Regions from separate parts of the Streptomyces sp. NBC_01264 genome, predicted to be linked through region 2. Evidence: riboswitches for the same ligand, from Rfam matches in the RefSeq annotation. Region 2 holds a riboswitch; each other region holds the start of a gene.
The links. Region 2 has a riboswitch for cyclic di-AMP ahead of OG435_RS39475 (M23 family metallopeptidase). Riboswitches for the same ligand answer to the same signal wherever they lie in the genome.

Region 1: linked by a shared signal. The riboswitch ahead of OG435_RS43645 (M23 family metallopeptidase) and the one ahead of OG435_RS39475 (M23 family metallopeptidase) in region 2 are both predicted to bind cyclic di-AMP.
Region 3: linked by a shared signal. The riboswitch ahead of OG435_RS18935 (transglycosylase family protein) and the one ahead of OG435_RS39475 (M23 family metallopeptidase) in region 2 are both predicted to bind cyclic di-AMP.

Annotation. Positions count from the first base shown of each region.
Region 1 covers NZ_JAPEOX010000002.1:2,371,290-2,375,562, forward strand. Annotated here, with positions in the region: gene OG435_RS43640 (GntR family transcriptional regulator) at 1-552, opposite strand, end outside; gene OG435_RS43645 (M23 family metallopeptidase) at 734-1,528, opposite strand; cyclic di-AMP (ydaO/yuaA leader) riboswitch at 1,541-1,700, opposite strand; gene OG435_RS43650 (M16 family metallopeptidase) at 1,948-3,315, opposite strand; gene OG435_RS43655 (M16 family metallopeptidase) at 3,348-4,273, opposite strand, start outside.
Region 2 covers NZ_JAPEOX010000002.1:1,423,920-1,428,192, forward strand. Annotated here, with positions in the region: gene OG435_RS39470 (winged helix DNA-binding domain-containing protein) at 1-781, opposite strand, end outside; gene OG435_RS39475 (M23 family metallopeptidase) at 860-1,849, opposite strand; cyclic di-AMP (ydaO/yuaA leader) riboswitch at 1,852-2,049, opposite strand; gene OG435_RS39480 (tyrosine-protein phosphatase) at 2,374-3,180, shown strand; gene OG435_RS39485 (aspartate aminotransferase family protein) at 3,220-4,273, opposite strand, start outside.
Region 3 covers NZ_JAPEOX010000001.1:4,112,703-4,116,975, reverse strand. Annotated here, with positions in the region: gene OG435_RS18940 (transglycosylase family protein) at 90-1,214, shown strand; cyclic di-AMP (ydaO/yuaA leader) riboswitch at 1,494-1,665, shown strand; gene OG435_RS18935 (transglycosylase family protein) at 1,668-2,381, shown strand; gene eno (phosphopyruvate hydratase) at 2,701-3,987, shown strand; gene OG435_RS18925 (FtsB family cell division protein) at 4,107-4,273, shown strand, end outside.

The sequences.
Region 1 (4,273 bases), 950 kb from region 2:
GTCGCCCCGGGCCACCGCGTCCACGATCGCGCCGTGCTCCGCCCAGGACTCCACGGGCCGCACCGGGGCCTCCACCACGTACATCCAGGCCACCTTGTGGCGCATCTGGGTGAGCAGGGCGATGAGCCCGGGGCTGCCCGAGGCCTGGGAGAGCGTCTCGTGGAACCAGCCGCCCAGGGAGCGCAGATCCTCCCCCTGGCCCCGCCTGGCCCGCTCCTGGCCCAGCCTGACCAGGCCGCGCAGCACCTTGAGGTGGGCCTCGCTGCGTCTGCGGGCCGCCCTGGCGGCCGCGAGGGGCTCCAGGAGCATCCGCAGCTCCAGGAGGTCGGCCGCCTCCTGCTCGGTCGGCTCGGCCACACAGGCACCGGCGTGCCGGCGGGTGGTCACGAACCCCTCGGACTCCAGCGTGCGCAGCGCCTCGCGCACCGGAACGCGCGAGACTCCGTACCGGCGGGCGAGCACCTCCTCGGTCAGCCGGGCGCCGGGCCCGAACACCCCGGAGACGATGTCGTCGCGGATCGCTGTGCATACCGTGTGCGCGGGAATACGCAAGACCGGACCTCCGCCTTTTTCGTATGGCTGTGCGCGTTGCGACTCTATTGCAACACACGATAATTTCCGAGGACGGCCGGAAATACGAAACATTCACACACCGCGGAGCGCGAAACACGACGAAGGCCCCGGCTCTCAAAGAGCCGGGGCCTTCGCGGAAGACGTGCGGTGGGGCGAACGGTCAGACGTTGACGCCGTGCGAGCGCAGGTACGTGACCGGGTTGATGTCCGAACCGTAGTCGGCGCCGGTACGGGCCTCGAAGTGCAGGTGGGCACCGCTGGAGTTGCCGGTGTTGCCCGACAGGCCGATCTGCTGGCCCGGGGTGACCTGCTGGCCGACCCGGACGCTCAGCGAGGACATGTGCCCGTACTGGGTGTACGTGCCGTCGGCGTGCTTGATGACGACGTTGTTGCCGTACGCGCCGCCCCAGCCCGCCTCGACCACGGTGCCCAGGCCGACCGCGTGCACGGAGGTGCCGGAGGAGGCGTGGAAGTCGATGCCGGTGTGGCTGCCGGAGGCCCACATGCCGCCGCCCGCGTGGTACTGCGTGCTGACGTAGGAGCCGTCGATCGGCGAGACGAAGGTGTTGAGGCGCTTGCGCTCCTCTTCGCGGGCGGCGCGCTCGGCGGCCTCGCGCTCGGCCTTCGCCTGGGCTTCGGCCTTCGCCTTGGCCTCGGCGGCCCGCTGACGGGCGTCGGCCTCGGCCTGCGCCTTGGCGGCGGCGGCCTCGGCGGCCCGCTGCTGGGACTGGGCCTGGGCCTCCACGTCACCGGCGAGCTCGTCGGCCACCACGATGGTGTTCAGGGCGCCGGTGTCCTCAAGGGAGGGGGACTTGTCCGCGGCGAACGCGGGGCCGGCCAGGGAGCCCACGACGCCGGTGGCGGCGAGGGCGGCTATGCCGGCGTAGCCGGCGGTCTTGCGGCTCATACGGCTCGAACCACGGTGCTTGCCGGCGGCACTACTGCCAAACGCCATGAAGGGGCTGATCCTTTCCTTCCCTCTCGCCTACCGGGTTAGCTGACGGGTTCGGAGCAGGAAGGTCTCCTACGGGCCCCCTCTTGCGAGGCGGTCCGATTCACCCCAGGGACACAAGTGGGTCCCCGGCTCCCCAGGCTCGCGCCTGACGGGGACTCGGCGATCGCTGCCCGGTGCCGCGGACGCGGCGGTTACAACTGACGGACAGCACGGCCGACGCTAGGCGGATCATCAGCCAATCGCCAAACAGACACGCTCTTTTGTTGCGTACGCCACACCACAAACAAGCAACCACGCCAGAAAAGGGACAAGAAGCCGAAAAGGGACCTCGACGGACAAGCCGTCGGGGTCCCTTCAGCAGCAGGCCAGTTGACGGCCCGCCGGAAATCCCGCGAATCAACGGAACGGTCAACTGACGATCAGTTGGCGACCACGGTCACTTCACCGATCCCGAGGGCCCGCACCGGCTCCTCGATCAGCGAGGCGTCCCCGACCAGGACCGTGACCAGACGGTCCACCGGGAAGGCGCTGACGACCGCCGAAGTGGCCTCCACCGTCCCGGTCTCGGCCAGCCGCGCGTACAACTGCGCCTGGTAGTCGTCAGGGAGCTCCTGCTCGACCTGGTCCGCGAGCGTGCCCGCGACCGAGGCAGCCGTCTCGAACTTCAGCGGGGCCACCCCCACCAAGTTCTGCACGGCCACGTCCCGTTCGGCGTCGGTCAGGCCGCCCTCCGCGAGGGTGCGCAGCACCGTCCAGAGGTCGTCCAGGGCCGGGCCGGTGTTCGGGGTGTCCACCGAGCCGCTGATGGCGAGCATCGAGGCGCCCTTGCCGTCCGCGGTGGAGCGCAGCACCTGGCCGAAGGCGCGCACGCCGTACGTGTACCCCTTCTCCTCGCGCAGCACCTTGTCCAGCCGGGAGGTGAGCGTGCCGCCCAGGCAGTACGTGCCGAGCACCTGGGGCGCCCAGACCCGGTCGTGCCGGTCCGCCCCGATGCGGCCGATCAGCAGCTGCGTCTGGACCGCGCCGGGCCGGTCCACGATGACCACGCGGCCCGTGTCGTCGGCGGTGATCGGCGGGACCGGGCGCGGGGCGGTGGTGTCACCGGTCCACGCGCCCAGGGTGTCGGCCAGGACGGCGTCCAGGTCGATGCCGGTCAGGTCCCCGACCACCACCGCGGTGGCGGTCGCGGGGCGCACGTGGGCCTCGTAGAAGGCCCGTACGGCCGCGGAGTCGATGCGGGCGACCGTCTCCTCGGTTCCCTGACGGGGGCGGGACATCCGCAGGGAGGCCGGGAAGAGCTCCTTCGAGAGCTGCTTGGCGGCGCGGCGCTGCGGGTTGGCGCTCTCGTGCGGGATCTCGTCGAGCCGGTTGCGCACCAGGCGGTCGACCTCGTCGTCGGTGAAGGCCGGCGCGCGCAGTGCCTCGGCGACCAGCCCCAGCGCCTTGTGCAGGCGGGAGGCCGGGACCTCCAGGGAGACCCGCAGGCCGGGGTGGTCGGCGTGCGCGTCGAGGGTGGCGCCGCAGCGCTCGAGCTCGGCGGCGAACTCCTCGGCGGAGCGCTTGTCGGTGCCCTCGGACAGGGCGCGGACCATGATCGTGGCCACGCCGTCGAGGCCCTCGGGCTCCGCGTCGAGCGGGGCGGCGAGGTTGATCTCGACGGCGACCACCTGCTGGCCCGGCCGGTGGCAGCGCAGCAGGGTCAGGCCGTTGGCCAGGACCCCGCGCTCGGGGGCCGGGAAGGCCCACGGCTGCGGCTCGCCGGCCTCGGGGCGCGGGTGGAAGGTCATCGTGACGGCTGCGGTGTCGGCTGCGGTGTCGCTCACTGCTCCGCCCCCTCGTTCTCGTCGCTCGCGTCGGTCTCTTCGATGTCGTCCGCGGCGATCGGCTCGTAGACGAGCACCGCGCGGTTGTCCGGGCGCAGTCGGGCCGCGGCCACGGCCTGCACCTCCTCGGCAGTGATGTCGAGGACGCGCTGGACGGCGGTCAGCGCCAGCTGCGGGTCGCCGAACAGCACCGCGAAGCGGCACAGTTCGTCGGCGCGGCCGGCCACCGTGCTCAGCCGGTCCAGCCACTCGCGCTCCAGCTGGGCCTGCGCGCGCTCCATCTCCTCGGCCGTCGGGCCCTCGGCGGCGAACCGCGCGAGCTCCTCGTCCACGGCCGCCTCGATGGCGGGCACCTCGACCCCGCTGGAGGTCTTGACGTCCAGCCAGCCCAGCGAGGGCGCGCCGGCGAGGCGCAGCATGCCGAAGCCGGCCGCGACGGCGCTCTGGTCGCGGCGCACCAGCCGGTTGTGCAGCCGGGAGGACTCGCCGCTGCCCAGGACGGTCAGCGCCACGTCGGCGGCGTCGCACTCGCGGGTGCCGTCGTGCGGGAGGCGGTAGGCCGCCATCAGCGCGCGGGCCGGGACCTCCTCGACGATCTCCTCGCGCAGCTGCCCGCCCATGATCTCGGGGAGCGAGCCGTCGCGCGGCGGCTGCTTGCCGTCGTGGCCGGGGATGGTGCCGAAGTACTTCTCGACCCAGGCGAGCGTCTTCTCGGGGTCGATGTCGCCGACGACCGAGAGCACCGCGTTGTTGGGCGCGTAGTACGTACGGAAGAACGCGCGGGCGTCCTCCAGGGACGCGGCGTCCAGATCGGCCATGGAACCGATCGGGGTGTGGTGGTATGGGTGGCCCTCCGGGTACGCCAGGGCCGTCAGCTTCTCGAAGGCCGTGCCGTACGGGACGTTGTCGTAGCGCTGGCGGC
Region 2 (4,273 bases):
CGCCCTGGACGTCGAACAGTTCCTCGCCCTCCGGTCCCGTCAGCCGGTCGAGCCTTCCGGAGAGCTCCAGAGCGCGCAGCGCCTGGCGCACCCTGGACCGCTGGACCAGGGAGAACTGCGCCACGTCCGCCGCCGACGCCGGCCCGAACCCCTCCAGGTAGCGCAGGACCAGCGTCCGCAGGGACTCCTCCGACGCCTCCGGGTCCGCCGGTACGGCGCGCGGGCGGCTCGGCGGCGCGACGTACGACGGTCGCTCCCCGAACGACCACGGCGCGGCGGTGGGCGCGTGCAGCAGCGGTGCGTACTGCCGCAGCCCCCACCACGCTCCGGGCTGCGGCGGGGCGCCTAGCCGGTCGCCGAGCCAGGCCTCGCACTCCGCCGTCGTACGGGGCCGGCCGGCGAAGTCCAGCAGCTCCGGCACGAGGACGTCGGCGTCCTCAGCCGTCAGCCCCGAGGCCGTGAAGCGGGTCCCGAGCCGGGCGGCCCGTACGGACGGCTGCACGGCCTCCCGGAAGGGCGGGTAGTCCTCCGCGTGCACGGCGTGCAGGGTCAGTCGCATCAGCGTCGACTTGAGGACCTCGCGCCCCGTGAAGGCGGCGTCGAGGTCCGCCGGGTCGAAACCGGCGAGCCGGTTCCACAGCGCGAGGTAGGGCGAGGCCGCGTGCTGCGCCTGCAGGGCGACCACCCCGCGGACCGCGTCACCGACGCCCATCACCTCGCGCCGCAGCAGCAACTGCCGTGCGAGGGTGGAGCGGTTGAGCTCCCCTGCGCTGATCTTCATGCCGCGCCCGTCCCGTCCCCTGTCGGAACGTGCAGCCTAACCGGCACCTCCGACAGCGCCTCGGATTCAGATTCGGATTCAGATGCTGACGCCCTTCGACCGCAGGTAGGCCAGCGGGTCGATGTCCGAGCCGTACGAGGGCCCGGTGCGGATCTCGAAGTGCAGGTGCGGGCCGGTCGAGTTGCCCGTGGAACCGGAGAGGCCGATGCTCTGGCCGCCGGTGACGCTCTGGCCCGAGGAGACGGACAGCTGGGAGAGGTGTGCGTACTGGCTGTACTTGCCGTCGGCGTGCCGGATGACGACCTCGTTGCCGTAGGACCCGCTCCACCCGGCGGAGACCACGGTGCCGGCGCCGACCGCCTTGACGGTGGTGCCGCTGCTCGCGGCGAAGTCGACCCCGGTGTGGTACCCGCTGGACCACATGGAGCCGGCGGTCTTGTACGCGGTGGAGGTGCCGCCGCCCACCGGGGCGACGAAGCCGGTCGAGGTGGAGCCGCTCTGCTGCTTGGCGGGCGCCTTCGCGACGGGCGCCTTGCGGGCGGGTGCGGCGCCCCCGTCGGAGGAATCCGACGAATCGGCAGAAGTAGAAGAACCGGAGGAAGCGGAGGAAGTAGACTTCTTGGACGGCTTCGGCGTCTCGGCCGGCGCGGACTCGGCGGCCGCGGCCGGAGCCGAGCCCTTCGCGCCGAGCGTGAGCTCCAGGCCCGGGTGGATCAGCGACGGGTCGGTGCCGACGGCCTCGCGGTTGTCCGCGTAGAGCCGCTCCCAGCCACCGGTGAGGTGCTGGCGCTCGGCGATCTTGGACAGGTAGTCACCCGGCACCACGGTGTAGACCGTGGGCGCGCTCTGCGCGGCGGCCGGCGCGGCCTTGAGCGCGGCGGGCGCCTGGGCGGCCACCACCTGGGGGGCCGGGACTGCGGCGGGCGCCGCGGCCGGGGCACCCGCGGCGTGGGCCGCGGTGGCGCCGAGCAGCGGAAGCGCGAGGGCCGCGCCACCGGTGCCCGCGGCGGCGAACCCGCGGGATATCGAGCGGGACTTGGGACGGCGGTGCTTACCCGTTCCGTGCATGGCGAATTCCTCTCCGACGCCTGCGAGGTGAGCTGTCGGGTTCGGACTGGAGATGTCCGGCCGCCCCTGTGCCGGTGAACAGCACATGTACGGCTTCACCCCGAGCTGTCCCGTTGTAAAGATCTCAACCGGAGATCCGGAACAGCGGCCTACCTGGTTCCCCCGCTCCTGCCGCGCGCGTGAATAGTCGGGTGCGGTTTCCGGTCGGCGGCAGGATTAGGCGGTCCGTCCGGATCGATCGCGAACGTAATCGAGTCCGGCCGCACGGAACAAGTCATGAATTCCCCAACAGAATCTTGAAGATGACGGGCCGCCGGAATTCCGGTCACCCTGCGTCCATTCCGCACCTTCAACAACCGCCCCAGCAAGGCAATTCGCCATTCGCGATCAGGCACTCACCGTCACCGTATGATCTGGCTCACGGGGGCATGTCCGATCTCGCCTGTCGCTATGGCAAGTTGCCCATAACTGGCGTAATTCGGACACCACCGACGACGAAGACCACCACCACACGGAGGAGCCCGGTGACCCAGCCGATACCCCAGAGTCCGCACGAGGAGCCGGCGCTGACCGGAGTGCGCAACTTCCGCGACGTGGGCGGGTTGCCGACCACGGACGGCCGGAGGGTCAAGTCGGGACGACTATTCCGAAGTGGACATCTGGCGCATGCCACCGAAAGCGACGCGGAATTCCTCGGGTCGCTCGGACTGCACACCGTCTTCGACTTCCGCAACGGAGCCGATCACGCACTGGAGGGGCAGGACGTGGAGCTGCCCGGCGTGCGCAACGTGAACATTCCGCTGTCGGATCCGGCCGACGGCGGGGAGTTCTGGAAGATGGTCCGCGAGGGAGAGCTGGCGCAGCTCCGCGAGCTGCTGGGCGAGGGCAGGGCCGCCGACCGGATGTCCCGTTCGTACCGGTCGATGATCCGGACCCGTACCGCCGAGCACAGCCGGGTGGTGCACGCGCTCGCCGAGGACAGCGTCCCGGCCCTCATGCACTGCGCGGCCGGGAAGGACCGGGCCGGCCTGTCGATCGCCGTCACCCTGCTCGCGCTGGGCGTGGAGCGGGAGGCCATCGTCGCGGACTACCTGGAGTCGAACCAGCCGCACAACCGCTACCGGGTCCGCCGGGGCAGCGACGCGCCCGAGGCCCGCGCCCCCGAGGTGATGGAACTGCTCGCCCCGCTCTTCGACGCCCGCGCCCCGTATCTGACCACGGCCTTCGACACCATCGACGAAGAGTGGGGCGGAGTGGACCGCTACCTCGCCGAGGGCCTCGGGCTCACGCCCGAGACCCTCGGCAGACTCCGCGACCGGCTGCTGGACTGACGCCCCACGAGGTGGGCCGTCGCCCGCCGAACCGCCGGCTCAGCGGTTGGCGACGGCCTGCTTCACCAGCGTCCGGCCGAAGTCCCACATCAGGCCGCCGCCGCCGTGCGCCTCGTCCATGACCGTGCGGAAGGCGCCGACGAACCGGTCGACGTCCGCCTCGTCCACGATCAGCGGGGGGATCAGCTTGATCACTTCCAGGTGGTCCCCGGAGACCTGCGTGAGGATCCGGTGCTTCTGCAGCAGCGGCACCACGACCATCTGCGCGAACAGCCCCTTGCGGGCCGCCTGCAGCATGGTCCAGCGGCTCCGCAGGCCCAGCGAGGACGGCCGGCCGAACTCGATGCCGATCATCAGCCCGCGTCCCCGTACCTCGTGGAGGAGTTCGTACTCGTCCACGAGCGCGGCGAGCCGCCCGCGCAGCAGGTCTCCCGTCGCGCGGGCACGGGCCACCACCTGCTCGTCCTCCATGACGGACAGGACCGCGAGCCCGGCCGCCATCGCCTGCGCGTTGGAGCCGAAGCTGGCGGAGTGGACGAGCACCCGGTCCATGGAGGAGTAGACCTTCTTGAAGATCCAGTCCTTGCCCAGGGTCGCTCCGACGGGCACGTAGCCGCCGGAGAGGGCCTTGGCCACGCAGACCAGGTCCGGTTCGACTCCGGCCTCGTGCTGGTAGGCGTAGAAGTCGCCGGTCCGTCCGAGGCCGGTCTGCACCTCGTCCGCGATCAGCAGCGCCCCCCGCCGGTGCAGCGCCTCCTGTGCGGCGAGCAGGAAGCCGGGCGGCGCGGCGAGCACCCCCTTGCCCTGGATCGGCTCCACGACGAGGGCCGCCACGTCCCCCTTCTTCAGCTCCCGCTCCAGCGCGGCCAGGTCTCCGAGCACGATCCGGGTGTCCGCCAGCAGCGGCCCGAAGCCCTCGCGGAAGCTGGCCTCGCCGTTGACCGAGAGCGAGCCCGTCGTGAGCCCGTGGAAGGCGTGGTCGCAGTAGAGGACCCTGGGCCGCCCGGTGGCGTACCGGGCGAACTTCAGGGCGGTCTCCACCGCCTCCGTGCCGCTGTTGCCGAAGAAGACCCGGTCCAGGTGCGGACTGTGG
Region 3 (4,273 bases), on a different contig from region 2:
GGCCGCTAGGTTCTGCCGTTACCCCGCCGTTATGCGAAAGGTGCAGCCTCATGCGTTCCGGGAACGGCCGCCACAGACGCCCCCGACAAGTGCCCGCACTTGTCGTCACCGCCGGAGTCACCGGCACCGCCCTCGCCCTGCCGCTGCTCGCCGCCACGGGCGCGAGCGCCGCGGAGACCTCCACATGGGACCAGGTCGCCGAGTGCGAGAGCGGCGGAACCTGGAGCGCCAACTTCGGCGGTGGCGCCTACGGCGGGCTGCAGTTCAGCCAGGAGCAGTGGAAGAACGCCGGTGGACTCGACTTCGCGCAGCGCGCCGACCTCGCCAGCCGCTCCCAGCAGATCGCCGTGGCGGAGCGGGTGCTGGCTTCCCAGGGGCCCCAGGCGTGGCCGCTGTGCGGAGTGCGGGCCGGTCTGACGCAGGACGCGCCCGCGGCCGAGGTGGACCCGGGCCTGCCCGGCGGTTCCGGATCCCTCGCCCCGACCCCGTCCCGCCCGGACGACTCCGTGCCCCACACCGGCTCGGGCAAGCCCTCCACGGACTTCGGGGCCCCTACGCCGAAGAGCCCGGCTCCCGAGGCCCCGTCGGCCTCGACGCAGCCCGACTATCCGATCGGCGTGCCCGGCGAACTGCCCGTCATGCCCGCGCCGGACCTGGAGACGCCCCCGGGACTCCCGGGCGACCCGACGGCTCCCACGAGCCCGGTGGACCCCACGGCCCCGGTGACGCCGCCGTCCACGGACCCGACCGCTCCGGTCGGCCCCACCACGCCGGTGGCTCCGCCGTCCACGGACCCGACCGCGCCGGTGGGCCCGACGACCCCCGTGTCCCCGCTCGACCCGGCCAACCCGATCGACCCGACCGATCCCGGGAACTCCGCGAACCCGGCAAATCCGGTCAACCCGGTTGATCCCACGGCCCCGACGACCCCGGGCGCACCCGGCGCCTCCACCGCTCCGGATGGGACGGCGACCCCCGGCGCGACCGGCGGCGGCGGCAAGCACCGCGGCCCGGCCGCGGTCGAGGCGCCCGCCGCGTCTGATGCCGCGTCGGAGGCGACGTACACCGTGAAGGCGGGCGACAGCCTGATCGAGATCGCGGACGCCAACGGAGTGAAGGGCGGCTGGAAGGGTCTCTATGAGGCCAACGAGCAGGTCATCGGCGGAGATGCGGACCTCATCAAGCCCGGCCAGAACCTGGATCTAACGCACTAATAGGGACACTTGAGGCGCCCGGAACCAGCTGATTGTCCGTTTTCTGTAAGTGAGACATGTGTCTCTTCAGGTCAACTGGCGTGTCAGGCCCGGAGCGTTCCGCAAACCCCGCCCTCACCTGCGCAAACGTCCTTCCGGGGAGCGCAAGTAGGCACCGTTTCCCCCCGATGTTCCTCGTTGAACATCGGGGGGAGACCTGTCTACCTTCTGAATCGCTCGCCACCGCGGGCTCCTTCGACCGCATCGCCGAATCCTGCCGGCGGACGGAGGGAACACTCGTCGCGTAAAGCGCCGAAGGCAGGAGCGGGGGAACCAAGGTAGGCGCCGGCAGCGGCCGTTGAGAGACGGTCACATCGCCGGCTAGGGGTTAAGCCAAGCGCTAGGTCGCTCGGCCGGGCACTCACTCGCCCGAACCCGACAGCTCACCTCGTAGGCGTCGGTGAGGAGAACTCCATGCTGCTTTCGGGCAAGGGCAAGCACCGTCGCGGCGCTGCCATTCAGCGGTCTGTCCGTCTCGTCACGCTCGCCGGTGTCGCCGGTGTGGCCGTGGCCGCGCCGCTGATGGCCGCGGGCACCGCTTCCGCCGCGACCGGCGCCGAGTGGGACCGCGTCGCCTCGTGCGAGTCGGGCGGCAACTGGTCCATCAACACGGGCAACGGCTACTACGGCGGCCTGCAGTTCTCGTCCTCCACCTGGGCCGCGTACGGCGGCAAGGCGTACGCCGCGCAGGCCAACCAGGCCTCCAAGTCGCAGCAGATAGCCATCGCCGAGAAGGTCCTCAAGGGCCAGGGCAAGGGCGCCTGGCCGTCCTGCGGCGTCGGCCTGTCGAACTCCTCCTACACCGGCGGGTCGGGGCAGACCACCCCCTCCAAGCCGAAGACGCAGCCGAAGCCGGCCGCGCCGAAGCCGAAGACCGAGGCTCCGAAGAAGGAGACCAAGCGCGTCGAGGCTCCGACGACCCGCTCCGAGCGCCCGGCCGCCGCGCCGAAGACCGAGACCCCCAAGACGGGCAACGGCTCCTACGAGGTCAAGTCCGGCGACACGCTGGGTGCGATCGCCGACGCGAACAACGTGTCCGGTGGCTGGGAGAAGCTCTTCGAGCTCAACAAGGAGATCGTGTCGGACGCCGACCTGATCTACCCGGGTCAGAAGCTGAACCTCAGCTGAAACCTGTGAGAACGATGGCGTCCGCTTCGGCGACACGCAGTAGTTCCGTCGCGTAGCTCCACCACGCGATTCCACCGCCCGGCGCGTAACCCCCTTCGCGCCGGGCGGTGCTGTGTGCGGGCCTCCGGCCTGACGGGGTCTCCGGAACGTCGGTGATCAAGGGCCCTATGTCCTGTAAGAGGGGCATTCAGGCCCTTTTTCGTCCCAGGACCCGGGCGGTCGGGTGGCCGAGGCCCCGGAGGCGGTTAGGCTCTAAGCGGCAAGGCCATCCCACGGCCTGACACGCCACCGCACACCCAGCGTCACATCCCAGAAGGAGATGCTCGTGCCGTCCATCGACGTCGTCGTAGCCCGGGAAATCCTGGACTCCCGAGGCAACCCCACGGTCGAGGTCGAGGTTGGCCTCGACGATGGCAGCACCGGCCGTGCTGCAGTTCCGTCCGGCGCCTCCACCGGAGCGTTCGAAGCCGTAGAGCTCCGCGACGGTGACCCCAACCGCTACATGGGCAAGGGCGTCGAGAAGGCCGTCCTGGCCGTCATCGAGCAGCTCGGCCCGGAGCTCGTCGGCTACGACGCCACCGAGCAGCGCCTGATCGACCAGGCGATGATCGACCTGGACGCCACCGAGAACAAGGGCTCCCTCGGCGCCAACGCCATCCTCGGCGTCTCCCTCGCCGTCGCGCACGCCGCGTCCGAGGCCTCGGACCTCCCGCTCTTCCGCTACCTCGGCGGCCCGAACGCGCACCTGCTGCCCGTTCCGATGATGAACATCCTGAACGGTGGGTCGCACGCCGACTCCAACGTCGACATCCAGGAATTCATGATCGCCCCGATCGGTGCGGAGTCCTTCTCCGAGGCCCTTCGCTGGGGTGCCGAGGTCTACCACACCCTCAAGAAGGTCCTGCACACCAAGGGCCTCTCCACCGGTCTGGGCGACGAGGGCGGCTTCGCGCCGAACCTGGAGTCGAACCGCGCCGCGCTCGACCTCATCGTCGAGGCCATCAAGCAGGCCGGCTACGTCCCGGGCAAGGACATCGCGCTCGCGCTCGACGTCGCCGCGTCCGAGTTCTACAAGGACGGCAAGTACGAGTTCGAGGGCCAGTCCCGCTCGGCCGCCGAGATGACCGAGTACTACGAGGAGCTCGTCTCCGCGTTCCCGCTCGTGTCCATCGAGGACCCGCTGTACGAAGACGACTGGGCGGGCTGGAAGGTCCTCACCGACAAGCTGGGCTCCAAGGTCCAGATCGTCGGCGACGACCTCTTCGTCACCAACCCCGAGCGTCTCGCCCGCGGCATCGAAGAGGGCTCCGCGAACGCCCTGCTCGTCAAGGTGAACCAGATCGGTTCGCTGACCGAGACCCTGGACGCCGTCGAGATGGCCCAGCGCAACGGTTTCAAGTGCATGATGTCGCACCGCTCCGGTGAGACCGAGGACGTCACCATCGCCGACCTCGCGGTCGCCGTGAACTGCGGCCAGATCAAGACCGGCGCCCCGGCCCGCTCGGACCGCGTCGCCAAGTACAACCAGCTGCTGCGCATCGAGGAGATCCTCGACGACGCCGCGGTGTACGCGGGCCGCAGCGCGTTCCCGCGCTTCAAGGGCTGAACACCCTGATCGGTCCTTAGGGGCGCAAGCCTCCCTACGTCCCCGCACTCGGTCCCGTACCGTGTGCGGGGACGTAGTGCGTCGTGCGCATATAGGGCGCATATAGGGGAGGCGGATCAATGGCCGGGAACCGGGACCGGTTCGCCACGTTCTCGACCGCGACCAGGCTCAAGCAGCTCGGTGAGCGGACCGCGGCACACGTGTACCGCTCGCAGTCCCGCCGGCAGGTCCGCCGCAGCCGGCTCACCGGCCGGGCCGCCCTCCTCGTGCTCGTCCTCTGTACCCT